DNA from 2 places in the Methylobacterium sp. 88A genome. Region 2 is predicted to be linked to the other one. Evidence: predicted binding sites of a transcription regulator. Region 2 holds the regulator's gene; the other holds the start of a gene.
The links. The regulator LexA, encoded in region 2, represses DNA repair genes until DNA is damaged. The targets are predictions, from matches to a motif close to TGTTCNNNNTGTGTTCNG.
Positions count from the first base shown of each region.

Region 1: A3OM_RS0119020 (UvrD-helicase domain-containing protein) is a predicted target of LexA. The motif match lies at 4,931-4,948, and genes of this name have one in related genera.

Region 1 is NZ_AQVT01000001.1:3,971,867-3,981,555, reverse strand. Features, by position in the region: gene A3OM_RS0119035 (DUF4163 domain-containing protein) at 44-748, shown strand; gene A3OM_RS24345 (AsmA family protein) at 778-4,434, opposite strand; gene A3OM_RS0119025 (hypothetical protein) at 4,565-4,816, opposite strand; gene A3OM_RS0119020 (UvrD-helicase domain-containing protein) at 4,959-7,364, shown strand; gene A3OM_RS0119015 (PhoH family protein) at 7,802-8,518, shown strand; gene A3OM_RS0119010 (hypothetical protein) at 8,650-8,895, shown strand; gene A3OM_RS24340 (L,D-transpeptidase family protein) at 9,184-9,689, opposite strand, start outside.
Region 2 is NZ_AQVT01000001.1:3,319,829-3,329,517, reverse strand. Features, by position in the region: gene gltX (glutamate--tRNA ligase) at 1-1,409, opposite strand, end outside; gene A3OM_RS0115950 (ComEC/Rec2 family competence protein) at 1,588-3,849, shown strand; gene lexA (transcriptional repressor LexA) at 3,843-4,580, opposite strand; gene A3OM_RS0115940 (GntR family transcriptional regulator) at 4,997-5,689, opposite strand; gene oxc (oxalyl-CoA decarboxylase) at 6,349-8,088, shown strand; gene frc (formyl-CoA transferase) at 8,180-9,454, shown strand; gene A3OM_RS26175 (hypothetical protein) at 9,587-9,689, opposite strand, start outside.

The DNA of each region.
Region 1 (9,689 bases), 650 kb from region 2:
TCTGCTGGCGACCTTAGGCCCGGGCGCGGCGGCGGACAGGGCGGTGTCCCTCGAGGTCCCCCCCGATCTCGCCAAGGATCTGCCGGCGATGCCGCGGATCGCCAACCCCGTCGACGACGCGGAACGGCGGATCAACGCCGCCGTGCAGCGCCTCGACGGAGCGGTGCGGAAAGCCGCCGCCGAGTGTCTGGCGGAGGGAGGCAAACATGCCGATTACGGCCGGCACATCGAGGTGACCATGCGGGGTCCCCGCTTCCTCAGCTACACGATGACGGACAGCGCCTTCTGCGGCGGCGCACATCCCAATACCGGCACCTCGGCGATCGTCTACGACCTCGTCTCCGGTGCTCCCGTCGATTGGACCGCGCTGCTTCCGCCCGCCCTCACCGGCAAGGTGGCGCTCCAGACCGAGATGGATGGAAGCAGGATGGTGTCCCTGTCCTCCAAGCGGCTCTTCGACCTCTACCTCAAGGCTTATCGCCCCAGGACCGGCCAGGCGAAGGCGGATGCCGATGACGACGAGTGCCGCGAGGCGGTCGCCATGCCGAATGGCGACGGGCCTCCGGCCATGACCGTCTGGCCCGATGCGAAGGCGGGCGGCCTCGCGGTGCAGTTCGACCTCGCCCACGTGGTCCAGGCCTGCGCCGACGTGGTGGTCGTTCCGGTGGCGACCCTGACGGCCGAGGGTGCCAATCCGGTGCTCACCGATGCGATCACCGCCGCCCGGGCCGCGCGGCCGGCTCCCTGATCGTCTTGACGCCTCGAAGCCGGTCGTCATCAGGGCTGCGGCGCGGTCGGATCGACGGCCCGGCCTGGAACCTCCAGCACCGGCAGCCCGTCGGCGGCACGGCGCGCGGCATCCTCCAGGCTCGGTGCCAGGGCGCGGATGCGCGCCTGACGAGCGGCTTCCTCGGCGGCCGCCTTCTCCGCTGCCGCTTTCTCGGCCGCGGCTTTCTCCGCCGCGGCCTTGTCGGCCGCCGCCTTGATGGCCGCGGCGCGGGCCCTGTCCATCTCGATCCGTGCGCGACGCCGCTGGCGCTCGATCTGATCCGCCTCGAACAGCTCGATCTTGTCGAGCTCTCGCTGGAGGACCACGGCGGCGAGGCCGTTGGTCAGCGGGCCGGCATCGACGCTGCGCTCGGGTTTGCTGAGCAGGCCGGAATAGGCGAGCTGCACTGCCGGAACCCCGCCCGTCCAGCCCTTCGGCGATCCGCCTCCCGTCAATGTCCCGCGCGCATCGAACCGCCCGGTATTCAGGTCGATGGCGAGGGTGCCGGCCCAGCGCGGTCCACCGAGATCAAAGGCGAGGGGGGCCGCGCGGAGCGACCCGCCGGAGAGGGTCGCGGGCGCCTTCACGGTCCCCTTCACCGCCATCGGCGCGGCGGCGAGTTCCTCGGTAACGAGGGCCTGGAGCCGTCCGTCCCGAAGCGGATCGTTCTCTGCGAGGGCTTTCACCAGGGCGCGCTCGATCCCGCCCGGATCGCCGCCGGGCAGCACGAGATCGGTCAGGGCGATATCGCCGCTGCCGCCGAGATTGTTCGCCATGTTCGCGACGCTCTGGCCCGAGGCACCGAAGCGCAGGGTCGCGCTGGCGCGGCCGGAGATCGGCCCCGGACCGACGAGATCGGCGATGGAAGCGTCGCTCAGGCTCCCTTCCCCGGTGAGCGCCGCCGCTCCGCCCTGCCGGGACAGCGTGACGGTCCCCATGAGACGGCCCCCGGCGAGGCGGCCGCTGAGGTCGCGGATCGAGAGGACGCCGTTGTCGAGACGGGCACCAAAGGCCGCGCCCTCTGCGGTGAAGCGTCGGCCGAGTTCGAGCGCGTCTACTCTCACGTCGAGGTCGATGGGCGGCCGGTCCGCCGGCGGGGTGCCGAACCGGGCACCGTCCCCGGCCTCTTGCTTCTTCCCGTCCGGGGGAATCACCAGGGCCGCGGCGAGCCAGGGCAACGACAGCCGCCCCAGCGCCACGCTGCCGAAGATGTCGCCCGCCGGCGACCGGTTGACGTTGGCGAGGATCGTGGCCCCGGCGATCCGCCCGGCCACATCCGCATGGGCATCCCGCCCCGCCCGCGACAACCCCACCAGCAAGTCCGCCGGTAGCGGCGAGGGCAGGGCGGAGGTGCTGCCGGCGAGGAGGAGGAAGGGCGCGATGTCGGGTGTCTTCACCTGGATCTCGCCAGCCTCCGGCGGGGCCTGCCCCGGACCGGGCACGACCGGATTCACCGTCGAGAGGGTGAGGTCGGCGATGGTGCCGGAGATGTCGAGGCCGAGGGGCGGGACCGCGCCATCGGCTCCGGCCTGTCCACGTGTCCCGGTGATGCGCAGGGCGGCGGGCTTGCGCAGGGCCACCATGTCCTCGCGTTCGAACCAGCGCCCGGCGAGCGGGGTGGTCAATCCAAGGGAGAGGCTGTCGATGCGGCCGCCCCGCGACAGCAGGTCGAGGTCGAGGCTGCCGCCCGCCGCGGTCCCGTCGGCGCTGGTGCGCAGGGTGTCGGCGTCCCCGGCCTCGCGCTCCAGGGTCACGGCGAGGTCGAGGGCACCGGCCCGGAGGAAGCCGGGGATCATCCGGGCCTCGGCGATCCAGGTCCTGTCGAGGAGGGCGATGAGGGGGGCGGCCACCGGCGCCCACATCCGGCCGGCGATGCGGCCGGACCCGTCAGGGGCGATGCGGCCGGAGAGCTTAGCGTTGGCGCCGGCCACATCCGTGACGTCGAGGCTGCCGACATTGAGGCTCGCCCCGTCCGATTGGATGCTCGCGGCGATGGTCCCATTGCCCGAACGCGCTCCGGCCGGCCCGTAGCGCACGTCCCGCGCTTGGATCGTCAGACCGATATCGTGGTCGTGGAGGCCGGACAGGGCACTGCCGAAGGAGGGCAGGGCCGCGATGTCGACGCCCTGCGCCGAGAGCTGCGCGTCGAAGCGGCCGCGCCCGCCCGCCTCCGCCTGGGTGTAGCGGGCGTTGCCGGTGATCCGCGCCTCGCCGAGGGAGAGCCGCAGGTTGCGTAGCGACAGCGACGGGCTCGCCGTCGAGAGGTCGGCGGATGCCTGGATCGGGCGCCCGTCCATCACCGCGACGGCCGGGCCGCCGAGGCCGAACTTGCGCAGGTACCGTCCGAACCCGTCCGATGCGGCAGCGTCGAGGGAAATGTTGCCCGTGAACCGGAGGGCAGGCTGCGTATCGAGCTCACCGGAGGCGGTGAGGGCCGCCTCGCCCGGTGCCGTCACCGAGAAGCGCCGGAGGGCGAGCCCCCCCGTCCGGTCGAACGTGCCGGAGAGTTGAAGCTTGGTCCAATCGTCGAGACCGAGGGCGACGCTCTCGATGCCGAGATCGAGATCGACCATCATCGGCAACTCGGAATTCGCGCGCGGCATCCCGCGCGCCAGGAGGGCCTGTCCTCCCGTGGAGATCAGGAAGGCGTCGAGGTCCAGGCGGCGCGTCTCCAGGGTCAGTGCCGCCCTCCAGGCCCGCAGGTCGATCCGCCCGGTGCCGGCGAGGCGCATGGCCTGACCGCCGGGATCGATCTCGGCCTTCACGTCGGAGAAGCGCACGATGGGGCCGCGGGCCTTGAACGTCCCGCCCAGCGAGAACGGCAGGTAGGCGCCCGCGACCTGGACCGGCGGCCCGACCACGACCCGTGCCGTGCCTTCCGCTTTCGGGATCATCGCCCGCGGGGCGTCCCCGGTCGCCTCCGGCTCGCCCGCCATCGGGTCGAGGCGGATGCGGGCATCGGCCTCGAAACGCGGATGGGTGTCGCCGCCGCCCGAAATCTTCACCGCGACGCTGCCGTCCTCCGCGGGCTCGCCGGTGGCGATGCGGAAGGCGACCGCGCCGCTCATCCCCTCGATCCGCCAGGGTCCGAGCAGCCGGGGCGCGGAGAGATGCACCGCCTCGGCCCGGACCTGATCGGTGCGGCCGCTCTGCGGCACGAGGGTGGTCAGCACGACCTGCCCGATCGTCAGGTCCTCGATGGCCAAGTCTTGGCCGGCGAGGGTCCGGTAGAGGTCGGCGGGCAGGCGGATCGCGTCGTCGTCGCTGATCGGAAGCTTGATCTCAGCCCGGCCGATCCGCGTCTCGGTGAAGCGGATGTCTCCCGTGAGCAGCGGCGTGAGGCCGATCTCGGCCGCGACGGACTGGAGGTCGAGGGCCGGCTTGTCGGCCTGTCCCCCGATGCGGAGGCGATCGACGCTCAATCGCGGCGAGGGCAGGAGCCTGATGCCGATCCGCCCTTCGGTCCGTGCCTCGAGGCCGAGGGATCGCCCGATCGCCCGGTCCACCAGCATGCGGTAGCTTTCCCAGGCCACGAGGGGCGGGACCGCGAGGGCCGCGACGAGGATCAGGATGACGGCGCCCGCCAGCGCGGTCAGGATGTCTCGCACCGTCTTGGTTTCCGCCTCGATCCGGCCCGGTCTCGGAGCCTGCCATGGGGCGGTCACGTGGTCTCAACCGGACGTCATGCCCGGTTCGTGCCCCCACCCCATGCGGCATAGCACACCGATCCCGGATGCGCGCCAGGGTCGAACCCCGCGGTCAACAGGTGCCGGGCGTCACCCTTGACCGGTCCGATCAGCGGCGCGGGGCGATGCCGGGGCCGATCGGCGCCGGACGGGTGATCTCGTTGCGCTGCATCTGCATGCGGATCTGGTTGTTCTCGAACTGCTGCTGGTGCCGGACGCCGCGAATCTCACTCTGTCTGGAAAGACGGTCGTTGGTCTCGTTAAGCGACCGGGTGCCGGGGGACTGGGCCATGGCCGGAGACAAGGCGAGGCCGCCCGCCAGGGCCGCGAGGCAGAGGACGGACAAGGAACTCGTGCGCATGGTGGAGCCTTCTGTGATGACGGCCGGGATATGGTCAGACGACGCCCGAAATGAAGCCGGAGTTCCGTATTCCGGCCGAGGGCGGGGCGGCCCCGTTGTCCCGACCCTCGACGCCGTTCGCGTTTTGGTCCAGGGAGGCAGCATGAAACAGCATCCCGACGCAGCGGCGGCGTCCGTGCCGGCGCCGGCCTCCGGCGTGGCGGCCGAGGCCGCGCAGAGCTCCATCGCCGCCCGCGCCATGGCCTCCCTCAGGCCGCAGGGCTCCCCCTATCTCGAAGGGCTGAACCCCGAGCAGCGCCGCGCCGTCGAGACGACGGAAGGGCCGGTCCTCGTCCTCGCGGGCGCGGGCACCGGCAAGACGCGGGTGCTCACCACGCGAATCGCCCATCTGGTCTCGACCGGTAAGGCGCGGCCTTTCGACATCCTGTCGGTGACCTTCACCAACAAGGCCGCCCGCGAGATGAAGCACCGCATCGGTTCCCTCATCGGCCCGGCCGGCGAGGGGATGCCCTGGCTCGGCACGTTCCATTCCATCGGCACCAAGATCCTGCGCCGGCACGCCGAGATGGTGGGGCTGAAATCCGACTTCACGATCCTGGGGATGGACGACCAGCTTCGCCTGATGAAGCAGGTCATCGTCGACCAGAACATCGACGAGAAGCGCTGGCCCGCCCGCGCCCTGTCCTCGGCCATCGACGGGTGGAAGAACCGCGGGCTCCTGCCCGAGCAGGTACCCCCCGGCGAAGCGAGCGCCTTTGCGTTCGGCAAGGGCGGCTCCCTCTACACCGCCTATCAGGCCCGGCTCCTGACCCTGAACGCCGCCGATTTCGGCGATCTCCTGCTGCTCTGCCTGAAGCTGTGGCGCGAGAACCCGGACGTGCTGGCCAATTACCAGCAGCGCTTCCGCTACATCCTTGTGGACGAGTACCAGGACACCAACGTCGCCCAGTATCTCTGGCTGCGACTGCTGGCGCAGGGCCACCGCAACGTCGCCTGCGTCGGCGACGACGACCAGTCGATCTATGGCTGGCGCGGGGCGGAAGTCGACAACATCCTGCGCTTCGAGCATGATTTCCCCGGCGCCGTGGTGGTCAGGCTGGAGCGCAACTACCGCTCCACCGGCCACATCCTCGCCGCCGCCTCGGGGCTCATCGCCAGGAACGAGGGCCGCCTCGGCAAGACCCTGCGCACCGAGGACGTGGCCGGCGAGAAGGTGACGGTATCGGGCGCCTGGGATTCGGAGGAAGAGGCGCGCCAGCTCGGCGAATCCATCGAGAGCCTGCAGGCCAGGCAGCATCCGCTCTCCGAGATCGCCGTGCTGGTGCGCATCTCGGCCCAGATGCGCGAGATCGAGGACCGGTTCGTCCAGCTCGGCCTGCCGTATCGCGTCATCGGCGGCCCGCGCTTCTACGAGCGCGCCGAGATCCGCGATGCCCTGGCCTATCTGCGCGTCACCATGAACCCGGCCGACGACCTCGCCTTCGAGCGAATCTTCAACACACCGAAGCGCGGCCTGGGCGATGCCACCCTGCAGATCCTGCACGGTTATTCCCGCTCGCAGCGCGTGCCGCTGCTCCAGGCGGCGCGCAGCCTGATCGAGACCGACGAGCTGAAGCCCCGCGCCCGCTCCGGCGTCCGCGCCCTGGTGGAGAGTTTTTCGCGGTGGGCGCGGATGGTCGGCACCCAGCCCCATTCCGAGGTGGCCCAGACCGTTCTGGAGGAATCCGGCTACACCGAGATGTGGCAGAAGGACAAATCCGCCGATGCCGCCGGGCGTCTCGAAAACCTCAAGGAGTTCGTGCGCTCCATGGAGGAATTCCCCGACATGGCGGCCTTCCTCGAACACGTCTCCCTGGTGATGGAGGCGAGCGAGCAGGAGGGGGCGGACCGGGTCTCGCTGATGACGCTGCATGCCGCCAAGGGGCTCGAATTCGACACGGTGTTCCTGCCCGGCTGGGAGGACGGCCTGTTCCCGAACCAGAGGGCGCTCGACGAGAGCGGCCGGGCCGGGCTCGAGGAGGAGCGCCGCCTCGCCCATGTGGGCCTGACCCGCGCGCGCAAGCGCGCCAAGCTGTCCTTTGCCGTCAACCGGCGCATCCACGGCCTGTGGTCCTCCACGGTGCCGAGCCGCTTCATCGACGAGTTGCCCGCCGACGCCGTCGACGTGGTCGACGCCCCCGCGCATTTCTCCGCCGGTGCCTCGCGCTTCGACCGGAACCCGGCGCCGTTCGGCTCGTCCTACGGGACGCCGGGCTGGCAGCGGGCGCAGGCCAACACCGCGGGAAACCAGGGGTTCGGAGGCGGGGGTGGGCAAGGTTTCGGAAGATCGTCCTCGCCCGGCCGGAGCAACGGCGGACCGCGCCAGATCGAAGGCGAGCTCGTGGCGAAGTCGACGGGTGCGCCATCCGCGTTTTCGGATGGTATGCGAGTCTTCCACACCAAGTTCGGCCCCGGCAGCGTGGCGGCTGTCGACGGCAACAAGCTGACGGTTGACTTCGATAAGGCCGGCCGCAAGATGGTTCTCGACAGTTTCATCCAGCCAGGGTGAAGCACCCCGCCGGCCGCATGCGACACGTCGTGCGGACCCGGCCGGTTTCGCCCCTCGTGAAGGGCCGTGGTCGAGATGGATGCTTCGTCGTTCCACCATCTCACCTGTCGAAAACTGAAACTCTCCCGCATCTGCGCGTTTCCGAAGCGAAACTTCGACACACGTCCAGGATTTCGTGCCGTCATGCCCCTGTCGCCACCGGAGCGGCATGGTGTGTGCGTGGGTGATTCGTGGCTTGCCGCACCGGGAGCCCGTCACTCATAGGCCAAGTCGTCCACAGGTCGTGGGTCGACATCTGGAACTAAAAGACCTGCCGTCGAATTCTTTCGTTAACGATTGTCAGAGATAGTGTAACAAATATTATCGAGGGCAGGGCGCGTAGGCAGGTCGAAGATCAGTTGAACCCTAGTTGGCAAGTCCAGTTGGAGTGTTGATCGATGAAAAGACGGCGCACACGACTTGAGCTGGTAGAAGACCGCCCGGTGCGGCTGCACCGCACCCGGTTCGACGACGAGCGTAACTTAGGCCCTATCCAGCCTCTCACCGTCCGACAGGCCGAGTACCTGGATGCCCTCGCCGTCAGCAAGCAGGTCATCGTTCTCGGTCCGGCCGGCACCGGCAAGACCTACATCGCCGGAACCCGCGCCGCGGATCAGCTCCGCCAGCGCCGCATCGCCAAGGTCATCATCACCCGTCCCAACGTGCCATCGGGCCGCTCGCTGGGCTTCTTTCCCGGCAGCTTGGAGGAAAAGATCGCGCCCTGGGTCACGCCGCTGACCGAGACCATGAAGGAGCGCATGGGCGACGCCGCCTACGAGATCGCCATGAAGACCGGCGACATCGAGGTGGTCCCCTTCGAGGTGATGCGCGGACGCACCTTCAAGAACTGCCTCGTGATCCTCGATGAGGCGCAGAACACCACCACCGCCGAGATCAAGATGTTCCTGACCCGCATCGGCGACGATTGCCAGGTCATCATCAACGGCGACGTGTCCCAGACCGACCTGCGCGAGACGTCGGGCCTCAGGACCGTGATCCATCTCGTGAAGAGCCGCATGATGCAGGTTCCCATCGTCGAATTCACCCTCGACGACATCGTCCGCTCGGGCATCTGCGCCGAATGGGTTCGGGCTTTCGAGGAAACGAAACTCTGACTTGAGTGTTATCAGCGGCGGGTCGAACCGGCCCCGCCGCACGTCTCGGCGTGCGGCAATCGTCTCTCCGGCGCGAGCGGGGGAGATCAATCCGAGCGCCGCGCTCGGGTGAAAGAGAACGGAAACGCCCGATGAAAAAATTGATCTTCGCGCTTGCCATGGTCGGAAGCCTCGGTGCTGGCGCCCTCGCGACAAGCGCTTCGGCCGCTCCCGGCGCCCCGATGGGCGTGACGTCCTCCGAGACCGTCACCCCCGTGCGCATGCACCGTGGGGAGCACCGGATGCATCGCCGCATGCACCGTCGTCACCACATGCGCATGCACCGCAACCACATGCGTCACCGGATGATGCATCACCGTCGCATGCACCGCATGTGATCGCAGCAGCGATCCGAACGACGAAAGGGCCCTGAGGGGCCCTTTTTCTTGGCCCATCGAATTTCCCGGTTCACCGAATCGGACGATCTCGCCGCTCGCGGCCCGTCCCCCGCTGGGTCTCGCAAGACCCTTCGCTGGCCCTGCGGGTCTCCGGGAAGGGGGCGTTGGCGTGAGGACGGCGGGAGAGTTCGATCCCGGCTCCGTTCCCCGGGGAGTGGGGCGCTAGCGGAACCCGATCCGGGATTCCGCCGATAAAGTTGCGATGCGTCTATTCGGCCAAAGCGAGCCTCAGAGCTTCGGCGTCGCCTTCGCGGTACCATCCTTCACCAAACCGTCCTTGGCCGTGGCCTCCTTGGCGGGAACGGCCTTGGCCGCCGGAGGCTTTCCGGCCTTGGCGGGCTCGGCCGCCACCTTGGCCTTCTGCCCGACGGCGCCGGTCACCGTCGGCACCGTGATCGCATGGGCGGTATGGGTGGCCTTGCCGGATTTCGGCGCCGGCTGGATCGTCTCCGGGGCAGCGGCGGCGGCGGCCGGGATCGTGGCGGCGTCGGCTGCAGGGGTCGGCGAGGCCTTGCCGGTGAGGAGACTGCCCAGAACCTTCGTGTAAGAGGGCGAATCCACATCGGCATCGGCCACCATGATGCGCGCTGGCGTCGCGGGCTTCAGCGGTTCGGGTGCCGCGTTCGTCTTGGCGACGACGCTGCCGGGCTTGGTCTTGTCGGAACCCGCCTTGAGGACCGCCGCAGCGGCCTTGGTCGGGATCGGAGCCTCGGCGGCGGCCAGCATCACCGGAC
Region 2 (9,689 bases):
TCTCCGAGGCGCCCCAGACACTCCTCGCGTCCGAGCACGGCCATGACGTCGAAGACCGGCGGAGAGGTCGCGCGCCCCGTGAGCGCGGCCCGCAATGGCTGGGCGATCAGGCCGAGCTTGAGCGCGTTTTCCTCGGCAAAGCGGCGCACCGCGCCCTCCGTGCTGGCCGCGTTCCATTCCGGCAGGTCGGCGAGGGCCGGCAGGATCGCCGCGAGACGCTGGCGAGCTTCCTCGCTCAAGAGGGCCTTCGCCTTGTCGTCGAGGCCGAGGGGACGCGACGCGGTGAGGTAATAGGCGCTGTCGAGGAGGTCCACGAGGGTCTTGGCGCGCTCCTTGAGACCGGGCATCGCCGCGCCGAGCTTGGCACGAAGCTCGGGCGACAAGGCGGTGGGCAATCCGCGATCGGGAGCGAGCACCGGAAGGATCGTCTCGATCGCATCGATCAGCACGGCATCGTCCGCCCCGCGAATGTAGAGCCCGTTGAGATTCTCGAGCTTCGCGAAATCGAATCGGGCAGCCGAGCGGCCGATCGACTTCAGCTCGAAGGCGGCGATCATCTCCTCGGTCGAGAACACCTCCTGATCGCCATGGCTCCAGCCCAGGCGGACGAGGTAGTTGCGCAAGGCCGAGGGCAGGTAGCCGAGGTCGCGATAGGCGTCGACACCGAGTGCCCCGTGACGCTTCGATAGTTTGGCGCCGTCAGCCCCGTGGATCAGCGGGATATGCGCCATGATCGGCGCGGACCAGCCGAGCGCGTCGTAGATCTGTCCCTGCCGGGCGGCGTTGGTGAGGTGGTCGTCACCGCGAATCACGTGGGTCACGCCCATGTCGTGATCGTCGACGACGACGGCGAGCATGTAGGTGGGGTTACCGTCGGAGCGCAGCAGGACGAGATCGTCGAGATCCTTGTTGGCCCAGGTCACGCGGCCCTGGACCTGATCTTCCACCACCGTTTCGCCGTCGGACGGAGCGCGTAGGCGGATCACCGGCTTCACGCCGGCCGGTGCCTCGGTCTGATCGCGGTCGCGCCAGCGGCCATCGTAACGCATGGGGCGGCCTTCGGCCCGCGCGGCCTCGCGCATGGCGGTGAGCTCGTCCGGCGTCGCATAGCAGTGATAGGCGTTGCCCGAGGCGAGCAGGCTTTCCGCGACCTGGCGGTGCCGATCCGCGCGGGCGAACTGGTATACGACGTCTCCGTCCCAATCCAGGCCGAGCCAGCGCAACCCTTCGAGGATCGCGTCGATGGCGCCCTGGGTGGAGCGCTCCCGGTCGGTATCCTCGATCCTCAGCAGCATGCGACCGCCGAAATGGCGGGCATAGAGCCAGTTGAAGAGCGCCGTGCGCGCTCCCCCGATATGCAGGTACCCCGTGGGGGAGGGGGCAAAACGCGTAACGACGGGTGACGACATCGGGCGGCTAAACTTGTGCGTGAAGGTGGGAGGGCGGATCGACCGGCCCGGATCGGCGCATGTAGCATGCGTTTGCGGTGACGTTAAGAAAACGTGGCGCCGAGTCGCGAGGCGGAGGCGGTGCCGCTCGTGCGGGCTCTCTCCAAAAGGGTGAGCCCTGAGGGAGACGCAGCGGCAGATGGCCCAGGCCAGCGCGCGAGCAAAGGGCGCGACGTTTGCGGGCCTGGCCCGTCCGCGATCCCCGTCGGCTATGGTAGAGGCGGCAAAACGCTGGTTCGCCGGCGGGCTCGCGGAGGAATCCGAACAGCGCCGCCTGTTTCCCTGGCTCGCCGTCGCATTCGGCCTCGGCATTCTCGTCTGTTTCACCGCCACCCACGGCGAGCCATCGCTGGCGGCACCGCTCCTCGTGGCGCTCGCCCTCTCGGCCGCCGTACCGTTCCTCGGTTCAAGGCCCGTCGCCCTCGCTCTGGTTCTCGGACTCGCCGCGTCCTTCCTCGGCTTCTCGGCCGCTGTGTTGCGCCTGCGGATCGTGGCGGCGCCCGTCCTGGCCCGGACGACCATCGCGCCGCTCACCGGCCTTGTGGAAGCCCTCGACGAGCGGGAGGTCGGTGCGCGGCTCATCGTCCTCGTGGAGAGTTTCGGCACCCTGACGCCGGATCGCCGGCCGACGCGGGTTCGCGTGTCCTACAAAAAGGCGCTCACCCTGAAGCCCGGCGATTACATCTCGGCGACGGCGCGGCTCCTGCCCCCGCCCGAGGCGGCCCGGCCCGGCGGATACGATTTCGCGCGCGATGCCTACTTTCGCGGGATCGGCGCCGTTGGCTCCCTCGTGGGCAAGATCGAGGTGAAGCCTCCGCCGAGACCCTTGCCCTGGCAGGTCTCGCTCGCCGCTGCCGTGGACGATGCGCGCAACGCGCTGACCCGCCGGATCACCGATGCCAATGGCGGGCAGGCCGGCGCGGTGGCCGCGGCCCTGGTGACGGGCAAGCGCGGCCTCATCAATGCCGAGACCAACGATGTCCTGCGCGCGGCGGGGATCTACCACGTGGTCTCGATTTCCGGGCTCCACATGGTACTCGCTGCCGGAGTGGTGTTCTGGCTCGTTCGCGCGCTCCTCGCCCTCGTCCCGGGCCTCGCCCTCATCTGGCCGATCAAGAAGATCGCCGCCGGTTTCGCCATGGTCGGCGTCACCGCCTATTGCGTCTTCTCGGGCTGGGACATCGCCGCCGAGCGATCGCTCATCATGACCCTCGTGATGCTGGGCGCGATCCTCGTAGATCGTCCCGCGCTCAGCATGCGCAACCTCGCCCTGGCCGCGCTGATCGCCCTCGCGCGCGAGCCCGACGGGCTACTCGGCCCGAGCTTCCAAATGTCCTTCGGCGCGGTGGCCGGCCTCATCGCCTGCGCGGGCACGCTCAATCGCTGGATGCCGCCACGCGAAGGCGCCAGCCTCTTGGCCCGCGCATGGCGGTTCCTCGCCGTCGCGGTCCTCGGCACCCTGGCGACGACCATGGTCGCCCAGATCGCGACGGCGCCGTTCGCGACCTATCATTTCCAGACCGTCCAGCCGTTCGGCATCGTCGGCAACGCGCTGACCTTGCCCCTCGTATCTCTGGCGGTGATGCCGGCGGCGGTGCTCGGGATCCTCGCCTACCCCTTTGCCCTCGATCAGCCGGTCTGGTGGGCGATGGGGCTCGCGGTACGGGGGATGCTCACGATCTCCGGGTGGATCAGCGGGTTTGGCCACGCCACCCTCGTCGTGCCGGCCTATGGCAGCACGGCCCTCTGCCTGCTGGCCCTCGCCCTGCTCCTGCTGACACTCCCCGTGTCGGGGCTGCGCTGGATCGGACTCGCTCCGGCCGCCCTCGGCATCGCCCTCGCCGCCACGCCACCGCGCTACGACCTCTATATCGACCGGGAGGGTGGGGGCGCGGCCCTGCGCGACCCTGACGGCCGGCTGGCAATCCTCGGAAACCCGCCCGCCTTCGTCCTCGAACAATGGCTCAAGGCGGACGGCGATTCTCGGAAGGCCGGTGCCGTATCCGCCTCCACGAAAGGCCGTTGCGATGCGGTCGGCTGCACCGCAGGGACGGAGACGCGGCGCATCGTGGCGCTTGTCAAGGACAAGCGGGCCTTTGCCGAGGATTGTGAGAGGGCAAGCATCATCATAGCCCGCCGCGACGCTCCCAAAGGATGCCGCGCCGGCCTCATCGTCGATCGGGCGTTCCTGGCGGAGCGAGGGGCGACGGCCGTTCGCTTCGGGCCGGATGGTCCTGTCGCGACATCGGCACGCGCGCCGAACGTCCGGCCTCCGTGGCGGCGGGTCATGGCCGATGCCTCGCCTGTACCCTCGACACCGGCCGAGACCGCGAAACTACAGGATCCCGAGATCGACGAAGGCGACCCATTGCCGGACACGCCCTCGGACCGGCCTCAGTAGCGGCGGACGAGGCTGACCAGGCGACCCTGGATCTGTACGCGGTCGGGACCCAGCACCCTCGTCTCATAGGCGGGGTTGGCGGCCTCCAGGGCGATGGAGGAACCGCGACGACGCAGGCGTTTCAGAGTGGCTTCCTCATCATCGATCAGGGCCACGATGATGTCCCCCGTATTCGCGGTGTCCTGCTTCTTGATCACCACCAGATCGCCGTCGAGAATACCCGCTTCGATCATCGAATCGCCGCGCACCTCGAGGGCATAATGCTCGCCCCCCGACAGGAGGTCGGGAGACAACGTGACCGAGTGACTTTGGTTCTGGATCGCCGAGATCGGTGTACCGGCCGCGATCCGACCCATGACCGGGATGGTGATGGCCCGTCCGCTCTCGTCCTGAGCCTGGGTCGTAGGCGGACGCATAGATGGCGTCGCCTTGGACCGTCCGCCTTCGACGACGCTGGGCGTAAAGCGGCGGACTTCGCCGGCGGGAGCCGGCTTCGGCGCGGGGGCGCCGGTCAGGCTTTCGGGCATCCGGATCACCTCGATCGCCCTGGCCCTATTCGGCAGGCGCCGCAGGAACCCACGCTCTTCGAGGGCCGTGATCAGCCGGTGAATGCCCGATTTCGACTTGAGATCGAGCGCGTCCTTCATCTCGTCGAACGAGGGCGGGACACCACTCTCCTGCATCCGTTGCTGAATGAATTGGAGAAGATCCAGCTGCTTACGCGTCAACATACAGATCACTCTTCCACTGAAGCCAATGGCCGCGACTAACGCCGCTGAAACAAAACACGAACATGGTAGACGTTCTGGAAGTGTTCTGCAAGGGTTCCGTTAACGCGGTGGTAGAGTTTGTTCCTGGGCGGACATTCGCTGGCATCCCGGCGCCGGAGCCCGGCTGGCGGTTCGCGCCTCGCAAGTCGGCTCCATCCCGACGACATCCCACCCCGCGAGCTGATCGCCTCGGCGTGGTCGTTCAATAGCGACGGTGCCACCGGTCGCTGGCTTCGCCGCAGAATCGGGGATTCGTTTCGATCACTGTGACGGATCGGCGAGCCAATACAGGCGCTTCGATCCGACCGAAGCCGGATGTCCCGTCTCGTTCGCCGACATTGGCGGTCGCAGCGACCAGAAACCGGCGACGATGCCGTTCAGTCGAGATAGTCGCCGTACTTCTCGACATGGCTGGCCAGGCCGAGGCCGTGCTCGCGCACCAGGCGTTCGGCAAGTTCCGCGTCGCGCGCCTCCAGCGCCTTGATGATCGCCACGTGTTCCTTGATCGAGTTGGCGGCACGGTCGCCCTGGCGCATGGCCGTGTTGCGGATGCCGCGAACGTGCATGAGCAGATTGCTGGTGATGTCCTTGATGACGTCGCACTGGCCCAGCGAAATGATCTTCTGGTGGAAGCGGATATTGGCTTCCGAATACTCGTCGAGATGATCCGACGGACGACCCTCGTAGAATTCCGGGAAATGCTCGCGCAGGCAGTGCAACTGCTCGTCTGTGGCTCGCTCGCAGGCGAGGCGAGCGGCCATGCTCTCCAGGGCCGACCAGGCCTGGATCATGCTGACGATCTCCTTCTTCGACTTCTTGATCACGAAGACGCCGCGCCGGGCCTCGAACCGTACGAAACCTTCCTGCTCGAGTACCGTCAGCGCTTCGCGCACCGGGGTGCGGCTCACTCCCAGGTTGAGAGACAGCTTCCTCTCGTCGAGCCTCACCTCCTCGCGCTGATTATAGATGTTCATATTCGTGATTGCTTCCTTGAGCGCGTCGTAGGCCAATGCACGCAAGCTCGAAGTCGCAACGATCGGCTTTACTTGAAACGTATCCGTCTTGACCATTTTCGACACCTAGAATGATTTCAACTCGCACACAGGGTCGAGCACACTTGGTGTGAAGCATGCCAAACCCGCGTTCGAAATACAAGGAACGCTTCGGGGCAAAGAAATCCTTCAACACAAGAATAGTGGCATCTCTTGTCCTAGCAATCCGGAGGACATGCATTCGGTCGTTGGAGCCGCGGCGATGCCGCACTCGCCATCGTCTCGTTCGTTTGAGTGCCGCGCAATCGCTGAAGCCCGACCAAACCGGCAAGATCATGCAAAATGGTTTGACAGTTGGTATTTGGTATGCCACCAATTGTCGAGAGATGCGGAGGGTGATCCGACTGTAAGGCGGCCTGAGCGAGGTCGTGATGAGGCTTCGGCGGATTGGCGGTGGCATCCCAGCACGCTGTCGACGTAGGGACACGCATTATAACGCATTACGTTCCTTAGCCCTTCGGTCGGGAGGTTTACGGACGGTCTTCAAGATAAGCATGAGCTTTCTGCTTGAGGAGGTCATAATTTTTTCGGTCTGACTTAAGAAAAATACGGTTTCGCCGAGACGTGCGGCCGTGGACGCCCCCGCCGCCCCACGATGGGGACGTCACCTCATCGGCTCGTCTGCCCAGCGGGTCGCAAATCATAACAAAACAGCAAAGAACCAGGGAGAGAACACGATGTCCGCTTTGGCCCAGAGAATCGCTGTCGACGTTTCGGCGGAGCCTGAGCTCACCGATGGCTTTCATCTCGTCATCGATGCGTTGAAGCTCAACGATATTCATACGATCTACGGTGTTCCCGGTATTCCGATCACCGATCTCGGTCGTCTTGCCCAGGCTGCGGGCATGCGTGTCATCTCCTTCCGCCATGAGCAGCATGCCGGCAATGCGGCCGCCATCGCGGGCTTCCTCACGAAGAAGCCCGGCATCTGCCTCACGGTTTCGGCCCCCGGCTTCCTCAACGGTCTGACGGCGCTCGCCAACGCCACCACCAATTGCTTCCCGATGATCCTCATCTCCGGCTCGTCCGAGCGCGAGATCGTCGACCTGCAGCAGGGCGATTACGAAGAAATGGACCAGCTCGCCATCGCCAAGCCCCTCTGCAAAGCCGCCTTCCGCGTGCTTCATGCCGCCGATATCGGCATCGCCGTCGCCCGTGCCATCCGTGCGGCTGTGTCCGGCCGACCCGGCGGTGTCTATCTCGATCTGCCCGCCAAACTGTTCAGCCAGGTGATGGAGGCCGAGGCCGGCGCCAAATCCCTGGTCAAGGTCATCGATGCGGCCCCGGCCCAGCTGCCGGCCCCCTCGGCGATCAAGCGCGCACTCGATGTCCTGAAGAGCGCCAAACGCCCCCTCATCGTTCTCGGCAAGGGGGCAGCTTATGCGCAGGCCGATGACGAGGTCCGGGCTCTCGTGGAAACCAGTGGCATCCCCTACGTGCCCATGAGCATGGCCAAGGGCCTCCTGCCCGACACCCATCCACAATCGGCGGGTGCCGCCCGTTCGCTCGTCCTCAAGGAGGCCGACGTCGTCCTGCTGGTGGGCGCGCGTCTCAACTGGCTGCTCTCCCACGGCAAGGGCAAGACCTGGGGCGCCCCCGGCTCCAAGAAGTTCATCCAGATCGACATCGAGCCGAAAGAGATGGACTCCAATGTCGAGATCGTGGCCCCCATCGTCGGTGATATCGGCTCCTGCGTCTCAGCGCTCCTCGACGGCATGAAGGGTGACTGGCAGGCCCCGCCGACATCCTGGACCGATGCCATCTCCGCCAAGAAGGAGGAGAACCTCGCCAAGATGGCGTCGAAGCTGCGCAAGAACTCGACGCCGATGGACTTCCACGGCGCGCTCGGCGCACTGAAGACCATCATCGCCGAGCGGCCCGACGCAATCCTCGTCAACGAGGGCGCCAATACCCTCGATCTGGCGCGTGGCATCATCGACATGTACCAGCCGCGCAAGCGTCTCGATGTCGGCACCTGGGGCATCATGGGGATCGGCATGGGCTTCGCCATCGCCGCCGCCGTGGAAACGGGCAAGCCCGTCCTCGCCGTCGAGGGCGACAGCGCCTTCGGCTTCTCCGGCATGGAGGTGGAGACCATCTGCCGTTACAACCTGCCGGTCTGCATCGTCGTGTTCAACAACAACGGCATCTATCGCGGCACCGATACGGACCCGACCGGCCGCGACCCCGGCACGACCGTCTTCGTCCGGGATTCCCGTTACGACAAGATGATGGAAGCCTTCGGCGGCGACGGCGTCAACGCGACCACGCCGGACGAGCTCTCCCAGGCCGTCAACGCCGCGATGGACTCGGGCCGCCCGACCCTCATCAACGCGGTGATCGACCCCGAAGCCGGCACCGAGAGCGGCAATATCGGCAGCCTCAACCCGCAGAGCGCAGTGAAAAAGAAGAAGTAGGCCATCGGTCCATCCGGCCGCTCCCGCGTCAGCGACGCTGGGGCGGTCGGTGCCCATATCCGCCGAACGCCCTTCAACGCGGAAGAGTCCTATGAATGCCCTCGAAGGCGTGAAGATCCTCGACTTCACCCATGTCCAATCCGGCCCGACCTGTACCCAGCTCCTGGCCTGGTTCGGCGCGGACGTGATCAAGGTCGAGCGTCCGGGCGTTGGCGACGCGACACGCCAGCAGCTTCAGGATATTCCCGATGTGGACAGCCTCTATTTCACGATGCTGAACCACAACAAGCGGTCGATCACCCTCGACACCAAGAACCCGAAGGGGATCGAGGTGATGTGGCGTCTGGTGAAGGAGTGCGACGTTCTCGTGGAGAACTTCGCGCCCGGCGCTCTCGCCCGGATGGGCCTGACCTGGGAGGCGATCCACCAAGCCAACCCCCGCATGATCCTCGCCTCGGTCAAGGGGTTCGGACCGGGAGCTTACGAGAATTGCAAGGTCTACGAGAACGTAGCCCAATGCGTGGGAGGTGCCGCCTCCACCACCGGGTTCCGCACCGATATCCCGATGGTATCCGGCGCTCAGATCGGAGATTCCGGCACCGGCCTTCATCTAGCCCTCGGCATCGTCACGGCGCTCTATCAGCGGACCCATTCGGGCCTTGGTCAGAGGGTCGATTGCGCCATGCAGGATGGCGTCCTCAACCTCTGCCGGGTCAAGCTGCGCGACCAGCAGCGACTGGAGCGCGGTCCGCTCGAGGAATACAGCCAGTACGGGGAGGGGATCGGTTTCGGCGATTCCGTGCCGCGCGCGGGCAACGATTCCGGTGGCGGGCAGCCGGGTCGTATCCTGAAGTGCAAGGGATGGGAGACCGATCCCAACGCCTACATCTACTTCATCGCACAAGGCGCGGTCTGGGAGCCGATCTGCGACGTCATCGGCGAGCCGACCTGGAAGACCCATCCCGATTACGCGACGCCGAAAGCGCGCCTGCCGCATCTGAACGAAATCTTCACGCGGGTCGAAGCCTGGACGATGTCGAAGACCAAGTTCGAGGCGATGGAAACGCTTAACGCGCTTCACGTCCCCTGCGGCCCGATCCTTTCGATGAAGGAGATCGCGGAGGACGAGTCGCTGCGAAAATCCGGCACGGTGGTCGAGGTCGACCATCCGGAGCGTGGGAAATACTTGACCGTGGGAAACCCGATCCGACTTTCGGCGAGTCAGGTCGAGGTCAAGCGCTCGCCCCTGCTGGGCGAGCATACCGACGAGATCCTGCGCGACGTCCTCGGCTATTCCGAGAACGACAGGCTCAAGATCTCGGAATCAGGGGCGATCGGCGCAGTCCAGAGGATCGCCGCCGAATGATCTGCTCCTGAACGAAGCGCGAGCCGATTGTCTCAACATCCCGACTCGCGTGCACGACGTGAAACTCCTCCCGACTCAGCGCGGTGTCGGCCTCGGGTCCGATGCCGCGCTCTTTCGTTCAGGGGCAGTCGATCAGGCAATGCCGGTGAAGCGTCCGGCCGAACCGCCCACGTAACCGCGGCTCTCGGAACCGGTCTTGTCGGGGCGCACCGACAGGAGATCGGCGGCTTTCACC